Regions from separate parts of the Rahnella sp. P4_A8 genome, predicted to be linked through region 3. Evidence: predicted binding sites of a transcription regulator. Region 3 holds the regulator's gene; each other region holds the start of a gene.

Region 1 (5,740 bases), on a different contig from region 3:
CAAGCTCATCAGCCAGCGTATTGACATAACCACACCAGGTTTCCATATCGCTTTCTTCCGTCAGCGGCAGGTCGGCTTCAAATTCACCATAAATGGAAGAATCCACCAACTCTGGCTCCATATCACTGAGGTCACCAAGCGATAAGCGGTCACCGACCAGAATCAGGCGAATATCCAAAGGCATCGGAGGGACTGTCACAGGTAAAGGTGTCGTCTCATCTGGTGAGACCCAATGATATTGACCTTCGGTGATCATCTGTTTCAGACGCAACCACATCAGAGGCTGCGCGATGAGGGTACGGATGGAAAGTACCAGCACACCGCCATTCACCTGGTGTACCAATCCCGGCTCCAGCTGGATCTGGTCTTTGTAAATGCGCACGCACCCGAACAGCTGTTCAGGTTCAACCCATTCACGATACTGGCAGGTCGATTTCGCCGCGAATGCATCTTCCGCTGTCTTCGCCGCCAGCAGCGTTACCTTATTGCCTTCAATATGGTAACGGTTACCCGTGACTTCCGCCGGTTCAGGTAGTAAGTCGCTGACCACCTGCGTAATGCGTGACAAGTATTCGCGATTTTCCTGCGCCTTGAGCGTCATAAAACGCACACGTGAGCGGGGATGACAAAACAGCGTTAAACCATTTTCCAGCCGGGGCTGAATTCCTGCAAAATCGACAGGGGCTAACTGGGCAGCCGTTGCAAAGATTGCCTCGTAAGGCGCGGAGTCGGGCAGTAAAAGCTGCCAGTCAAGTCGGTTATTGGTCAATGTGTTAGCTGTTTTCTATAAAAAGGGAAAGTGCGATTATACAAGAATAAATCCGGCTGCATACAATGAGAGTCGTAGCGGAATTGGTCTTAGTGCACATTGCTGTACAGGTGGGCAAAAAACAACCAAAATAAGCGGTTTTATTTGGGGTGAAAATTGAATTAAAGCTGTTATGCTTAGTAAAGTTACGTGGTCACCGAAGAGTTCACGATGAAATATCAGCAACTGGAAAATCTCGAAAGTGGTTGGAAATGGAAGTATCTGGTGAAAAAACACCGGGAAGGTGAGCGGATCACCCGCCATTTGGAAAACAGCGCTGCCCAGGAATCCGTGAATCAACTTCTCAACCTGGAAAACGAGCCGGTCAAAGTGTCAGACTGGATTGTTAATAATATGAATCCGGCGCTGGAAAATCGTCTTAAGCAAACGATTCGTGCACGCCGTAAGCGTCATTTCAATGCAGAGCATCAGCACACTCGCAAAAAATCTATCGATTTAGAATTTCTGGTTTGGCAGCGTTTAGCGGGATTGGCACAAAGGCGTGGTGTCACGCTTTCTGACACGATCATTCAACTGCTTGAAGATGCCGAGCGTAAAGAGAAATACGCGAATCAGATGTCTTCATTGAAAGAAGATTTAGAACAAATACTCGGCAAGAAAGATATTGGATAGATTTGCTTTCGCATCTCAGGGAGTCAGCTATTTGCTCTGACCGAAGGCATAAAAAAAACCCCGCCATGGCGGGGTTTTTAGTATCTGTAGCAAAAGCTAAAGCGTGTTATTAAGCCTGTGGCTGAGTAACAGTATCTTTGTAGCCTTTAACTTCGATTTCTACACGACGGTCTGGTGCCAGGCAGTCGATCAGAGCGGCACGGCCTTTAACGGAGTCACAGGTAGAACCGGTAACTGGGTTAGATTTACCCTGGCCTTGTGCAGAGATCTTGTTAGCAGGGATACCTTTAGATACCAGGTAATCTACTACGCTCTGAGCACGTTGCTCAGACAGTTTCTGGTTGTATTGTTCTGAACCGATACGGTCGGTGTAACCCAGAACGATAACAGAACCGTCTTTAGGATCGATAGAGCTCAACTGGCTGTACAGCTGATCCAGAGCCTGTTGGCCTTCTGGTTTCAGAGTCGCTTTGTTGAAGTTGAAGAGAACGTCAGATTTCAGAGTGAATTTCTTAGTCTCTACAACTGGAGCTGGAGCTGGTGCTGGAGCAACAACTGGAGCAGCTGCTTCATCTTGACCGAAACGGTAAGAAACACCTACAGACAGCATTGCGTTATCAGGACGTGCACCAACGGTAGCCGCGTCACCAATGTTGTTAACCCACTGGTAATCCAGACGGGTAGCCCAGTTTTTGGTTACTGCGTATTCAACACCAACTGCTGCCAGTGGAGAAACACCAGTGTCATGATCACTTACGCGACCATTAGCACCGTTGTTGAAGTTACCTTTAGCATCTGCACGCCAAACCATACCACCCAGACGGGTGTACAGGTCCAGATCGTCAGTCAGCGGGTAGCTCAGTTTAGCAGCCAGCTGAACGCCTTGTGCTTTGAACGCGCCGTTATTTACGCTGCCTTTGTAAGGCATACGGCCAAGCCAGTCATATCCCATTTCAAAGCCCAGGTATTGGTTCGCTTGGTAACCCAAGAACGCACCTGCACCCAGTTGGCTTTCGTGGGTAGGGCCGTTGCCGATACCGTTGTAAGCGTTTGCGAAACCAGTGTCATGGTATTGGGACCAGCCCAATTTACCACCGGTATACCAGGTGTTATCTTTAGGGGCGGCTTGCGCTACGGTAGCGAAACCTGCCAGTGCCACTGCTAATGCGATAGCTGTCTTTTTCATTTTGCGCCTCGTTATCATCCAAATAGGCAATTGAGCTTTAAGCTTTTTAAGCCCTTGGTTAAAATCCTTACGCCAAGATTATTGCTTCATTTCAGAACTTGCCACTTTACGTTGGCATTATCGAGCAACCTTGGCGTTGTAAAGTCTACAACGTGGCGCGAAACTTACAAGCTTGATGTGTTAACACCGTGGAAAAAAAGGGAAAAACGGACACATTTCTTAACGGCTTTGGCAATTTGCTGACAAAATCTGGCACTAATCTGCATTCCGGAAGCCCGTTTTTACTGGCTTGCAGGCATTATTCAGCACAAATCACTAAGTTCCGCATTATTTTCATAGGAAGATTCCTATTTTGAACTAATGGTATACGGAAGAGTGAATTTTTACTGTGGAATGATGTCCACAAGCTGAATTCTGTTCATTTGTCGGTCTCATTATGAAGCCGTAAGCACCACCCTGGCGTGCTGCAATTTGCAATCTTTCCCTCTCAGTATCACTCAAATCCGGAAGCCATCCCAACACGACACTGTAGTTACCCGTCTGCAAGGCTTTCTCCATCGCATCTACCGTCGACATCGCCGTAATTTGATTAACTTGCACCATCTTATCCACCGGCAGACCTGACTGAGATAACCAATGACGGCTCAGTTTTTGTTGAGGTGTGAGCCACAACAACCAGCGAGACTGCATACCCAGGTGTTGCAGTAAGGGCAGTAATAACTGCGCAAAAGCAGGTTGGCTCGCACTATAGACGAACTCAGTGATCAGACCATTATTCAAGGATGCAGACGTATTTACCTGTGACGGAGTGACGGGCAAAGCAAGCTGACTAAAATGATGATTTGTATGGTGTTGAGTTCGCATAATGATGTACTCCAGTGAGTTACTGTATGTATGTACAGTACTCTGGCGGTGAGCAAAGATCAACCCAATTTTTCCAAGATATCTCGCAAATTTTGAAGGCAACAGGCTGTAACGGCATTTTATGTTTGTTGGAGTTCATAAGATTGCGTATTTTGCTTTTAGCTGTTTTGGTAACTCAAAATGGAAGCAAGGGATTAACGTGAAAAGGATAACGCAATGATAAACAAATCAAAAAAACGAGTGCTTGAGTGTCTGGAGATTTTTGCCCCGTTGGGCAATATTCGTTCCCGCACCCAATTTGGGGGGATGAGCTTGTCCGCTGACCGCGTCATGTTCGCCCTGGTTTCTGATGGTGAACTCTATCTGCGAGCGACCGGAGAAACCGAAACTCATTTTCGCCGCAAAAAGATGGAGAGGCTGACCTATCGCAAGCGAGGCATGGATGTGCAGTTGCGTTATTTCAAAGTGAGTGCCCGGCAATGGAGTGATCACCAGGCACTGTGCGAGCTGGGCAGATTATCGTTGCAAGGGATGTTGCGGGATATAGAGCTGAAAAAAAACAACGAAGCGGTCCGATTGAAAGATTTACCCAATCTCTCGCTGGCGCTAGAAAGGATGCTCTGGCAAGTCGGCATTGAGAACTCGGGGGACTTGCGGTTACAGGGGGCCTGCCATACCTACCTCAAACTGTGTGCCATTAAAAAAAAGAATTTAGGGATTAATTTACTGATGGCACTCGAAGGGGCAATTTTGGGCTTCCATGAAGCCGCTTTGCCGATGGAATCCAGAGAGTCATTAACTCACTGGTTTAACCATCACCAAGAGCAGCTATCAACGGTTGTGCACTAAATTTGCGTAAGTTATCTGCAATTAGAGCCGATTTTGTGCCGGCAGGATCTTAGTATTAAGACTGGTGAGCTCAGGCAAATGAGCCACCAGTAATCCAATTTGCTGAAGCACGAGCTGCTCTTTACTGTCGATATCCGTTGTACGCATCTGAATACGTGCAGTGAGTTCACCGAGCGCGTGTTGGATGCGTTCTGCTTCAGAAGGCAGATGATGCAAAGCGCCGTCAACGCAGCATGCTGCATCATCCAGCAACCTCAGGGTTTCGGCATCATTGAGTTTTTCGCGATGGGCACCCAGCGCTGAAATGTAGCTCAGCATAGTATGATTGAGGCATAACAGGCGAAACGCCGCTTCGAGTGTCGCCGGTTCGTTATTTCTCTCAGAGCTCATGTTCGACACCACGGACGCCAGCTCGGCATCGCAATTATGCGCATCACGGCGGGCCAGACGGTACTCGAGACTGTTGTCTTTCCCCTGATGGTACTGCACCAGAATAGCATCAAGATAACGGCAATTAGCATCGAACGTTTTTCTGACCACCTTATCAAGTTGCCTGAATTTCCAGTCGGGCCATATAAAGGTCACTGCCGCCCAGGCGATACCACAACCAATCAGCGTATCGATTACTCTCGGGATAGCGACTTCAAATCCTTCGCCTAACAAATTGAAGCATAACAACACCAGAAGGGTGATGAACATTGTGGCCTGCGCGTATTGCACTGTGCGGAACGCAAAGAACAATAACCCGCTGATGACGATCAGAATCATTTGCCCGTCAACGGACGGAACGAAATACAAGATAGGCATCCCGAGAGCAATACCGGCGAGTGTTCCGATTATCCTCAGAGCTAACCTCCGGCGGGTCGCACTGTAGTTTGGTTGACAGACAAAAAGACTGGTGAGCAAGATCCAGTAGCCGTGATTTAAGCCGCTGACCTGAATGAAAACGTAGCCTACAAAGAGCACGACAGACATACGAATTGCATGACGGAACAACACCGATTGCGGCGTAAAATGGCGGGAAATGCGCAGCCAGATATCATCAAGGCCAGTCAGACGGTCTTCCGCAAACGGGCTTTTGCCGGTCTGGTTTTCCGGCAGAGACTGCTCCGACTCGATATTTGCCAGTTGCGCGTCAATCGCATGCAGATTGCGTAAAAGATGGCGTAACGCCTGTAATGTCTCACGGTGTTCGTGATGAGATTCCAGACGTTTGAGGGCTTCTTCCAGCCGGGAAAACGCCCGTTCGAACTGGCTGTTGTGGGTATATTGCTGGCGATAAAGAATGCATTGTGACAGCTGTAAACAGGCCCGCGCCTGCATGCTCATCAGGCGCTGAAAGCGGAACAGAATATCACTGTGATGAAATTGTTCACTGAGTTTGAGGTACTGCACGTGGG
Region 2 (5,740 bases), on a different contig from region 3:
GGAGCGTTATCGTCAAATAAATTTAGCTGCGCTACTCCATTACTGAAAAAATCAGCCAACATAACGCCAGCCTTCATATATTGATGGCCATCAACCCATATTCTCTTCAGGGAGTTTGTGGCCGAATTTATAATGTCACGAGTATCATTAGAAGGGGTCAGTAGCTTCATGGATGCTTGATTTCCATAGTATGTTTCATTATGTGCGTGTGGGCTGGTATGAAGGAAAACACTAACGAAACGGCAGAACTGGCGCTCACTACGTAGTTTTTCTGATGCTCGCTCAGCATAGTCACAAATGGCTTGATGCATATCCGAATACTGAGTTATGCGGTTGCCAAAAGATCTACTGCAGATGATCTGTTGTTTTTCTGGTGCAAACTCTTCCGGTTCAAGACATTGTTCACCTCGAAGTTCACGAACAGTCCTTTCGAGAACAACATTGAAGTGTTTTCTTATTACCCATAATGAGCTTTCAGCCAGGTCAAGTGCTGTATTAATACCCATTGAATTAAGTTTCTTACTAATTCTCCGACCAATACCCCAGACATCCTCAACAGAGATAATTGCCAGTAGCCTGCGCTGACGTTCAATATTCGATAAGTCGACAATGCCACCAGTGCCACGCCATTTCTTGGCTGCATGGTTAGCTAACTTTGCTAATGTCTTTGTTTGTGCAATACCAACCCCCACAGTTAATCCTGTATTTTTAAATACTCTATTTTTCATTTCATGACCGAAGCAATTTAGGGGCATGCAATTTATTACCCCAGATAAATTAACGAAGGCTTCGTCTATTGAGTAAACTTCGATCGAAGGAGACATTTCAGTTAGCGTCTGCATAACTCGCTCACTTAGATCGGCATAAAGTGCATAATTAGAACTGAATACATAAACCCTGGAGCTATATGTATTGTTTTTTATTTTAAAAAATGGCTCACCCATTTTAATACCAAGGGATTTTGCCTCGGCTGAGCGAGAAATAATACAGCCATCGTTATTGGAAACGACGACAACAGGCTTCCCCTGCAAGTCTGGCCGAAAAACAGTTTCGCAAGAAGTATAAAAACTATTTACGTCGATGAGAGCGAACATAATTATTTATGCGCCTTAATACTAAAAATGACCACTCCGAATATTTCTAATTCTTCTGCATTTTGAAATGAAATCGAAGAATAATCATCGTTGTGAGGTACTAGCTGTAGATAAGGATGAGTACGAAGTTCTTTCACGGTGAATTCACCTGAAACAGCAGCAATAACAATATCGCCATGTACGGCTGAAAGCGAGCGATCCACCACTAAAAGATCCCCATCACTGATGCCGGCGCCATGCATAGACTCCCCGCTAACTTTTATGAAGTAAGTGGCACTCGGATGTCTTATCAGCAATTTGTTGAGATCCAGTCTGTCCTCGACATAGTCCTGCGCTGGGCTCGGAAAGCCACAGGGCACTTTCTCAGAGAAGAGAGGAAGCATGACTGGTTGAGAAGCCTCAGTTGGTCGAATGAGCTGCATGATGTTGATTCCGATATACTGTGTTTATATACAGTATTGCTGAATGCAGCTAAGGATCAAGAAACTTGTGAAGCGATTCCTGAAAGTGCTTGAAGTGTCTGTTAATTTAGTTTGTGTGGTATCCAATATAGTTTTGTTGCCTGACTTAAACCCAGTTCAGCGAAACCGTAGCACTCTGACGGTAAGTCACCTCGGTCCCTGCTCTTCGATGAAGAACTGGCTTTCGGCACGTAATAAGAATGCAATTCAGTCCACACAGTTCTGATTCAGGATCCATGATGAGACAGTCCTGAGCGCCCCGGGCGAATATGAGTATCTCCCTGACAGCAGAAAAAGTCCCTGTTTCCACAAAGGCCACTGAGAAGCAAGTTGATAATCAAACCATTCGCTTCGTAAAAGTCCGTGAGTTGCCCCCGGCAACTGCCTGATACAGCGGGGAGTGCCCGCTGGTAGTGCTTTGGCCCAGACCGCGGCTGTTTCATCAGCGTCTACATTCCGGTCATCCTGGCCCATCAGAATTAATACCGGAGTATGTGTACCGGAAATATCTTTCGTCGCATCAGCCAGAGAATTCCTGCGTTCGAAGTCCTGGCGCGTACATTGGGAGTGGCAGGGGAGAACCGCTGCTTCTTCTGTAAACTGGCGGTCAAAAACCACGGCTTCATGTTTTTTAGCATCCTGAATATCATTCAGGGAGCGACCTTCGACTTTAAGTCGTTGCCCTGTATAGTATATGCCCTGATTACGCCAGTTTATCGCCGCACCTATCAGCACAACAAACTCAGTTGTTGTCAGTTGGCTCGCCTGCGGTACAACCCAACCTGCCTGCGAGAATCCAAGATAACCTCCGCGACTTTTTTTCAGTTCCGGCTGTTCTCTCAGTTTTTTTAACGCCAAAACCGCCTCCTCTGCGCGATCTGACATTGTCTGTGCCAGCCAGTTACCTGTACTTTTATCCACACCAGGTTTATCCCATGAAAAAACGGCAATTCCCTGTGAGACAAGGAATTTAACCAATGGAATATATCCACCTTCTGACCAGCGGTCCTGAGGTCCGTCTCCATGAACTAAAAGCACAAACGGAGGAGAAACCTTACCTGGAGGCATAATCAACGTCCCCATCAGAACATCGTTATTATGCTTAAAAGATATAGAACGTTGTTGCCCGTACCCTGAAAGATCGAAATCATATAATCGGCTAAGCAAAAAAATAATGAGAACGACAATCATAATTGAAAATGACACAATATATTTAATCATGTATAGCTCTTTATAATTTATAAAATTAAATATCAGCCGACTTTTTTAATACTTTATAGAACAGGATGTCAATGACTTAAAATTCGAAGCTCCTGACAGTAATAATCTCAGTGCTGCTGTGGGCGTTAACTTCCACTTCAGGGATGAACAAATGGAAATTAAGTGAGATTTACCAACAGTAACTGGCGGAGCTTCACCGCTATTTATCCTTAAAGCGCATCGCCAGCCACTGAGCATGCTGCTGCGTCACCAACAGTTGATCATCTTGCTCGCGCCACTGAATATCCCCTTGGCTAAGACAGCGCCTGAGCTGCTCCAGTGATGCTACCTGGAAACAGAGCGCCACCATTTTCGCCGGTGCCTGCGCAGCGACAGGCGGAAGCGCGAATTCCAGACGTGCTTGTTGATGAGTGATAATACGCAGGCAGCAGGTCCCTGAATCAAGCACATAACCGCCGTTGGTCTCCGCGCGGGCCTCCACACTGAACAACTGGTGATACAGCGCCAGCGTCTGTTCAGGTTGAGGCGAGGCAATAACGAAGGCAGACAGCGCTTGCACGCCATTAGGATGTACCTGCCAGGCGGGCTGCCAAACGGCCTGCGGCGTTTGATGTTCGCAGAAAAAACTGAAGCCGTATGCCAGGGCGCTGGCGCGGATCCGCGAGATGCAGAACCGGGCCTCAGTCTGGCTGCCGTCCGGCAATATCACCGGGCGTGAGAAGCGGGTCGGCGGTTCGCCATCGAGTTGACATTGCCGGAGGTGCTGCCATACCGCATGCGCATCCCGGGTTTTCCAGACCAGTCCGGCAAGGCCTGGCGCAACGTTCCACAATCCTCGCGAGTCTGTCTGACTGGCAGGCTCATAACCTAAAAGTTCCAGATAGTTATCTGCAAAGACGGCCAGATGGTTACTGGAGCCCATCGAATGGTGCCCCCGTGTACTGAGCTGAAATCCCATCCGCTGGAACAGGCCTTGCGCCTGATCCAGTTCTTCATCGACATTAATCACCGCGTGATCGATAACCGGAGTAATCGGCATGGTGTCTTCCTTCTGTTCTTTTTACTGATCCTGTCAGGCGGCACGACCGCCAAAATAGAGTTCGCGCATACGGGGGTCGTGTAGCAGGTCCTGCGCGCTGCCCTCCATCGCCACTTTCCCCAGCGCCAGAACATAGACCCGGTCGGAAATGTGCAGTGCCTCCATAGCATTCTGRTCGACCATTAAAATGGTCACTTTTTCCTGGCGGCGAATGGTTTGTATGGCGCTAAAAACTTCCGTAAGCATTTTCGGTGACAGCCCGGCCGAAGGTTCATCGAGCAGCAGTACTGCGGGTTCAGGCATCAGAGCCCTTGCCAGCGCGAGGATTTGTCGCTCGCCGCCGGAAAGCGCTGACGCGGGTGATTGCCATTTTTTATGTAACACAGGGTAATTTTCCGCCAGTTGGGCCATTCGCTGCTTACGTTGGCCTGGCGGTAAAAATTGTCCCCCGGTTTGCAGATTTTCTGCCACGGTCAGATTGTTGAAGACGTTGTCCAGTTGTGGGACAAACCCGAGTGAGCATTCACGGATTTTCCGGTGCACCGGAATTTTTGCCGTTTCGCATCCATCGATTTCAACCCGTCCTTCGCGCGGGGAGACAAATCCGGCAATCGATTTCAGCAAGGTGGATTTGCCGCAGCCATTTGGCCCCAGCAGCGTCACGATTTCCGCCTGTTCAACATGCAATGAAATACCGTGCAGAATATCAATCCCCGGGGTATAACCGGCGACCACGTTTTCGAGGGTAATCATACGGCCTCCTGCAATGTTGCGGTGCTTTGCCCTAAATAGGCATCCAGTACTTGCTGGTTCTGCGCCAGTTCATCCGGGCGGCAACTGGCGACAATCTGTCCGCGATCCAGCACGATGCAGCGCTGGCACAGGGTGTTTATAAAATGCATATCGTGTTCAATAACCAAAAGTGAAATACCCTGACGGCTCAGGTTGACCAACGTTTCCACCAGCTCCTGGCGTAATTTCGGGTGCACACCGGCCATAGGCTCATCCAGCATCAGCAGCGTCGGTTTACCCATCAGCGCGCAGGCAATACCCAGTAGTTTTTTCTGTCCGCCGGAAAGCGCCGCAGCAGGCAGATCTTTAACTTTGGTTAACAGCAAGGTATCCAGTAATTCGCTGGCGCGGGTCCTGTCTTCCTGTTCGGCTTTACGCCCGGAAGCCAGCCCCAGCAGACCGTTGAATAACCCGTGCTGACGAGTACCAGCAGTCATCACGACTTCCATAACGCTCATCTTTTCCGGCATGACGGGGAGCTGGAAGGTGCGTGCAATGCCAGCCTGGATGATCCGGTGGCTGGGCTGACGAGTAATGGACTGTCCATCGAATGTGATGCTGCCGCCATCCGGCCGGTTAAACCCGGAAATGGTGTTGAGCAGCGTACTTTTACCGGAACCATTCGGCCCGAGCAGGCCAAGAATCTCCCCCTTTTCCAGCGTAAATGATACGGATGTCAGTACCTGGTTGCCGCCAAAGGATTTGCTGATGTCAGCCACTTCAAGCAAACGGCTCATGAGAAAGTCCTTAATTTTTCCGGTAACAGACCACCTGGTCGTGTGAGCAGACACAGTAATAAAGCCAGACCCACCAACCCCAGGCGTAGCGCGCCAGTCAGGTCTGAACTGATGTGGAAATAGTCTTTTGCAAAGGGGATAAAGTTATACAGCCCTTCCACCAGCAACACGCCCAGCAACACGCCGCGCACATTGCCAAGACCACCGATCATCACCATGCTCCAGATAAGAAAGGTTTCCGACGAAAGCAGGTAATCCGGGCTGACATAATCGGTGTACCAGGCCAGTAACATACCGGCCAGACAGCACATCACAGCACTGCTCATCAACGCCCGGCATTTCAGCCACGGCAGCGCATAGCCCATGCAGATCGCTAACTGAGGTTGCTCGCGCATC
Region 3 (5,740 bases):
TCATGGCATTGGCTGCCGCTGAATTGTTGATGCGCACCATGATCTGTTCTGCCAAATCCTGCACTGTCGGCGTCAGCCAGCTTGGACGTTGTGCTTCGATCGGGTCGATGGCTTCACGCCAGGTTGGCACGTTCTGGTTCAGGTAAGTGGTCAGATGCAGCGGCTCACCGAAGTTCACGTAACCCTGGCCGAGGTTACGCAGCTTGCGCAGCCCGTTCAGCATCTGTGTCAGGCTTTCTTTCTCTTTGGTCGCACCGCGTAATTCTTTCGCGTACGTACCCACTTCCATGACGTGCTCATAACCGATGTAAATCGGTACCAGCGTAATCGGACGTGAACCGCCGCGCAGCATGGCCTGAATGGTCATGGCCAGCGTGCCCGTTTTCGGCTCCAGCAGACGCCCGGTTCGCGAACGCCCCCCTTCCACAAAGTATTCCACCGAATAACCGCGGCTGAACAGTTCGCCCAGATATTCACGGAAAACCGTCGAATAGAGCTTGTTGCCTTTAAAGGTTCGACGAATAAAGAACGCACCCAGACGGCGGAAAATCGGGCCAGCCGGCCAGAAATTCAGGTTGATACCGGCGGCAATATGCGGCGGTACCAGACCCTGATGATAGAGCACGTAAGACAGCAGCAGATAGTCCATGTGGCTGCGGTGGCAAGGCACATACACAATTTCCTGACCGTCCAGCGCTAACTGGCGTACACGCTCGGCATTATTAACGTTGATGCCTTTGTACAAACGGTTCCACGTCCAGCTCAGCACACGGTCAGAGAGGCGCACGGCTTCATAAGAGAAGTCAGCAGCAATCTCTTCCATCAGGGCGATGGCGTTTTGTTGGGCTTTTTCGTGGGAAATTTTCTTGCTGCGGGCTTCGTCTTCAATCGCTTTCTCAATGGCTTTTGAGGCCAGCAATTTATTGAACAAATCCTGACGTGCCGGAAGACGCGGACCAACCGCAGCCAGACGCTGACGGGAGAAATGCATCCGCGCCACACGTGCCAGTTTTTGAGCAATCGTCTTATCTGTGCCGTGTTCCGTCGCCATATAACGCAGGGAAACGGTATTGGAGAAACGGACGAAACTGTCCCGCCCCAGCCACAGCACAGCGAAAAATTTCTGGATACCGTTCAGCACGCGCAGATGCGGCGTGTCGTCCTGACCTTCACGGCCCGGTGCACGACCAAACATTACCGACACCGGCAACATCTGAATGTCTAAATCCGGATTATTGCGGTGCAAATCAAGGTAGTCGTGGAACAGCTTTACGGACTCCTGCTTCGGCGTGTAATAAGAGAATACGCGCGGGCCTTCGGCTATAAAGACATGGCTTGGTAGCAGGGTTCCGTCAATTTCCAGCGGAATAAGAGGATCAGGCAGATTCTGCGCCAGACATTGCGCACGCAACGTCAGCAAATCGGCTTTGGAATTATAAGGTAATACGTACAAAATCGGCCGCGTCGGGTCTAAATGCAACTCGGTAACCGGATCTGAAGGTATGACCTTGCTCTTTACCAGCAATGAGAGTGGTAAATTCAATAATGTGTAATAAAGTCTACGCCAACCTGACATAAAAACGTGAAGCCTCTTGTTAGCAATTTCGCCGCAAGGATACCAGAAAGATCCGTGGAGATCTGTGGTCATATAAAAGCTAAAATGCTGCAAACACTCTAAGGATCAGTACCCGAAATGGCGAACCAAGTCACCGGATTTACCCGAATTTATAAAGCGGCCGGCTATTCCTGGAAAGGATTCAAAGCGGCATGGCAAAACGAAGCGGCATTTCGCCAGGAGGCCAGCGTCGCTATCCCGTTAATTTTGCTATCTTTCTTGCTTGATGTCAGCACCATTGAACGTATCCTGCTGGTGGGATCCGTCGTGCTGGTCTGTGTCACGGAGTTGCTCAACAGCGCGGTGGAATGTGCAATAGACCGCATCGGGCCTGAGTTTCATGTGCTTTCCGGTCGCGCAAAAGATATCGGCTCTGCTGCCGTACTTCTGACCATCATATTGGCGATTTTTGTCTGGGTCAGCATCTTTTGGTCGCGATGGTTCTGATTTGGAATCTGCATTCCAGGAATCAACGTTATGCCCTGTTTTTATTCAATCTTAGGTTTTCATTGACCGTTTAGCTGTATATACTCACAGCAAGACTGTATAAACAACCAGGGGGCGGAATGAAAGCTTTAACGACCAGACAACAAGAGGTCTACGACCTTATTCGCGATCATATCTCCACCACCGGTATGCCACCAACCCGCGCAGAGATTGCATCACGTCTGGGGTTCCGTTCTCCCAATGCGGCGGAAGAGCATCTTAAAGCGCTGGCGCGTAAAGGTGTTATTGAGATTGTTTCCGGTGCATCACGCGGCATTCGTCTGCTGATGGAAGAAGAAGAAGGTTTACCGCTGATTGGCCGCGTTGCCGCCGGTGAACCGCTGCTGGCGCAGCAACATATCGAAGGGCACTATCAGATCGATCCGGCAATGTTTAAGCCGAGCGCCGATTTCCTGCTGCGTGTCAGCGGTATGTCGATGCGTGATATTGGTATCCTTGACGGCGATCTGCTGGCCGTGCATAAAACGCAAGACGTGCGTAATGGTCAGGTTGTGGTGGCCCGTATTGATGATGAGGTCACCGTGAAACGCCTGAAAAAACAAGGCAGTGTGGTGCAGTTATTGCCTGAGAACAGCGAGTTTCAGCCGATCGTGGTGGATTTGCGCGAGCAGAATTTCAGCATTGAAGGCTTAGCCGTAGGTGTTATCCGCAACGGCGACTGGATCTGACCTTCGTACTTCGAGCTATCTCTGCGTTGGCTGCCTTCGCGAACCCCGGTCACATACTTGTGTATGCTCCCGGCGTTCGCTTAGTTGCCGCCTTGATATAACGCGAATTACTCGGTCAGATATGACTAAGTCAGAAATTGCTGTGTCAGATAGACAAGACTAAAACTAATTGAATATGGATGGCGGCCGCCTCTGGCATCCATGTGAATTCAAAGAGAAATGCGTTTCTCTCATCATCGCCCCTTTCGGGGCGATGTCATTTACAGGCATAACCTGAACCTCCGGCATGAGATTCTCTATGCAACATCATTCCCTGCGACACACACTCAAAAACACCTTTTTAAGCCCTGCCGATAAAGCGCTCTGGATGCTGGCATTGCCGATGATTTTTTCCAATATCACGGTGCCGCTCCTCGGCCTGGTGGATACCGCAGTGATCGGTCATCTCGACAGCCCGGATTATCTCGGCGGCGTGGCTGTGGGTTCGATGATCACCACTTTCCTTTTTATGCTCTTACTGTTTCTGCGGATGAGTACCACCGGCATGACCGCTCAGGCGCTGGGCGCGAAAGATAATCAGCTTCTGGCGCGTGCTTTTGTACAACCCTTCCTTCTGGCTGTACTGGCGGGCGTCATTATTGTGGTATTCCGTCATCCGCTGATGGAGCTGGCGTTTCACATTGTCGGCGGCAGCCAGCCCGTGCTTGAACAGGCGAGGCTGTTTATCGAAATCCGCTGGTTCAGCGCCCCGGCTTCATTGGCGAATCTGGTGATCCTCGGGTGGTTGCTCGGCATTCAGTACGTTCGCGGGCCGGTGATTTTGCTGATTGCCGGGAATTTGCTGAATATCATTCTGGATCTGTGGCTGGTGATCGGGCTGGGCTGGAACGTGCGTGGCGCAGCCATGGCGACGGCAAGCTCCGAGTATTTCACGCTACTCATCGGGCTGTATTTCGTCTGGCGGGTGATGAAACGACGCGGTATCACCGGCGCAGAAATCACCTCCGCGTGGCGTGGTAATTTGCGCCGTCTTCTCGGGCTTAACCGCGACATCATGCTGCGCTCATTACTGTTGCAGCTTTGCTTTGCATCGCTGACCGTTCTGGGCGCGCGGCTGGGCAGCCACATTGTGGCGGTCAACGCCGTGTTGATGAACCTGCTGACATTTACCGCGTTTGCACTTGACGGTTTTGCTTATGCTATCGAAGCGCATTCCGGTGAGGCATTCGGTGCCCGCAACCGCGAAAAACTGCTGAATGTCTGGCATGCCGCGTGTCGTCAGGCCGGGCTGGTTGCGCTGTTTTTTGCTCTGATTTACGCGCTGGCGGGTGGGGCGATCATTGATGCGCTGACATCATTACCGGAATTGCGTGAGCTGGCGGACCGATATCTTGGCTGGCAAATTATACTGCCGCTGGTGGCTGTCTGGTGCTATTTGCTTGATGGCATGTTTATCGGCGCAACGCGTGGGCGGGATATGCGAAACAGCATGCTGGTGGCGGCGCTGGGGTACGGGCTGACATTGTTCACTTTACCGCTGCTGGGCAATCATGCGTTGTGGCTGGCGCTGACGGTATTCCTCGGGTTACGCGGGATTTCACTGGGCTGGATATGGCGTCGTTACTGGCGGCATGACACATGGTTTTCGTCTCCGTCGCACTGATTTTTCAGCTATTTTCAAAGAAATAAGCGCAGCTTTGTCGTTATTTCATGCTTTAGATTAATCCTAATAGTGGTTTTTATCCCTGTTTAAGGAGGATTAATCGAGATTCTCTACTAACCTTTAAAGTGTTAAGGACGAGCTGCAAGACGAAATGCAGTTCATAAAACCCAAGGTAACAGGAGATATTTTATGAATAAGGACCAAGCCGACGGTAACTGGAAGCAGTTCAAAGGGAAAGTGAAAGAACAATGGGGCAAACTGACTGATGACGACCTGACAGTGGTTGAAGGTAAACGTGATCAGTTAGTCGGTAAAATTCAGGAGCGTTACGGCTATCAAAAAGATCAGGCCGAGAAAGAGCTCAATGAATGGGAAACCAAAAACAAATATCACTGGTAAGACGCGACTCCCCCTCGCGTGCCAGTGACGTATCCTGAGATTTAGCTGCTCCTACCCGGAACGCTTCAGGATACGGGTACACGGATGTACCCAACCTCTTCTCTGTACAAAACATCCTCCTCTTACGAGTCACCTTCAAAACCTTAAAACCCGATCATTCAGCGTTTTTTCACCACAATACTGTGGTCGTGATCGCAATGGTCATGGCTGTCGCAGGTTTCTACTACTTTGCATTCTGCACATAAGCCATGCGCTTCAACGACGGAATGGCGAAGCTCAAATCCGGATTCTAATGACAGTTTTGCCAGACGCTCTTCAATGCCGTCGGTGGTTTTTTCGGTAACTAACCCGCAGCGGTCGCAGATAAACAGCGCAGAAGTATGGCTCGGCTCTTCAAAATGATGGCAGAGAACATAGCTGTTTGCGGATTCAACACGGTGAATAAATCCCTGTTCCAGCAGAAAATCCAGCGCCCGGTAAACGGTCGGTGGTTTCGCCTGAGGTTCGCTTACGCGCAATAGATCCAGCAAGTCATAGGCGCTGATCGCACCGGGTTGTTGCGTCATCAGGCGCAGTACTTCCAGCCGCTGCGGCGTCAGGCGAACATTGCGCTGCTGGCAAAGTTCTTCAGCTTGTGAAAGTAATTTTTCCGGATTATTCAGGGTCATAGCAACGGTCTCTGAGCGCAGATTGGAATGAATAGGCCACATCATGCGACCACCGATGATTTTATCATGCTTGCACCAAAACGACGAATTATGCGCCATTCAGATGTGATGCAACGTCGGCATCCGCCTGCTCAGCGGCACAAGATGCCGAATCTTTGTTCTGTGGTATAATCAGCGATTACCTTCCCTCTGGCGCGAAGCGGGGGGAGCGTCACGAACC

The links. The regulator LexA, encoded in region 3, represses DNA repair genes until DNA is damaged. The targets are predictions, from matches to a motif close to TNCTGTATGTACATACAGNA.
Region 1: the regulator LexA is predicted to act here: its motif matches at 3,512-3,531, upstream of sulA (SOS-induced cell division inhibitor SulA).
Region 2: the regulator LexA is predicted to act here: its motif matches at 1,533-1,552, upstream of umuD (translesion error-prone DNA polymerase V autoproteolytic subunit).

The regions. Positions count from the first base shown of each region.
Region 1 is NZ_JBFUHK010000021.1:28,365-34,104, forward strand. Features, by position in the region: gene AC1DUO_RS12850 (AAA family ATPase) at 1-769, opposite strand, end outside; gene matP (macrodomain Ter protein MatP) at 980-1,441, shown strand; gene ompA (porin OmpA) at 1,551-2,627, opposite strand; gene sulA (SOS-induced cell division inhibitor SulA) at 2,985-3,491, opposite strand; gene AC1DUO_RS12870 (TfoX/Sxy family DNA transformation protein) at 3,708-4,340, shown strand; gene yccS (YccS family putative transporter) at 4,362-5,740, opposite strand, start outside.
Region 2 is NZ_JBFUHK010000078.1:237-5,976, forward strand. Features, by position in the region: gene umuC (translesion error-prone DNA polymerase V subunit UmuC) at 1-1,094, opposite strand, end outside; gene umuD (translesion error-prone DNA polymerase V autoproteolytic subunit) at 1,097-1,516, opposite strand; gene AC1DUO_RS21655 (alpha/beta hydrolase family protein) at 1,763-2,776, opposite strand; gene AC1DUO_RS21660 (VOC family protein) at 2,976-3,815, opposite strand; gene AC1DUO_RS21665 (ABC transporter ATP-binding protein) at 3,849-4,568, opposite strand; gene AC1DUO_RS21670 (ABC transporter ATP-binding protein) at 4,565-5,344, opposite strand; gene AC1DUO_RS21675 (branched-chain amino acid ABC transporter permease) at 5,341-5,740, opposite strand, start outside.
Region 3 is NZ_JBFUHK010000008.1:23,570-29,309, forward strand. Features, by position in the region: gene plsB (glycerol-3-phosphate 1-O-acyltransferase PlsB) at 1-1,576, opposite strand, end outside; gene AC1DUO_RS06410 (diacylglycerol kinase) at 1,694-2,062, shown strand; gene lexA (transcriptional repressor LexA) at 2,182-2,790, shown strand; gene dinF (MATE family efflux transporter DinF) at 3,089-4,453, shown strand; gene AC1DUO_RS06425 (CsbD family protein) at 4,643-4,852, shown strand; gene zur (zinc uptake transcriptional repressor Zur) at 5,011-5,520, opposite strand.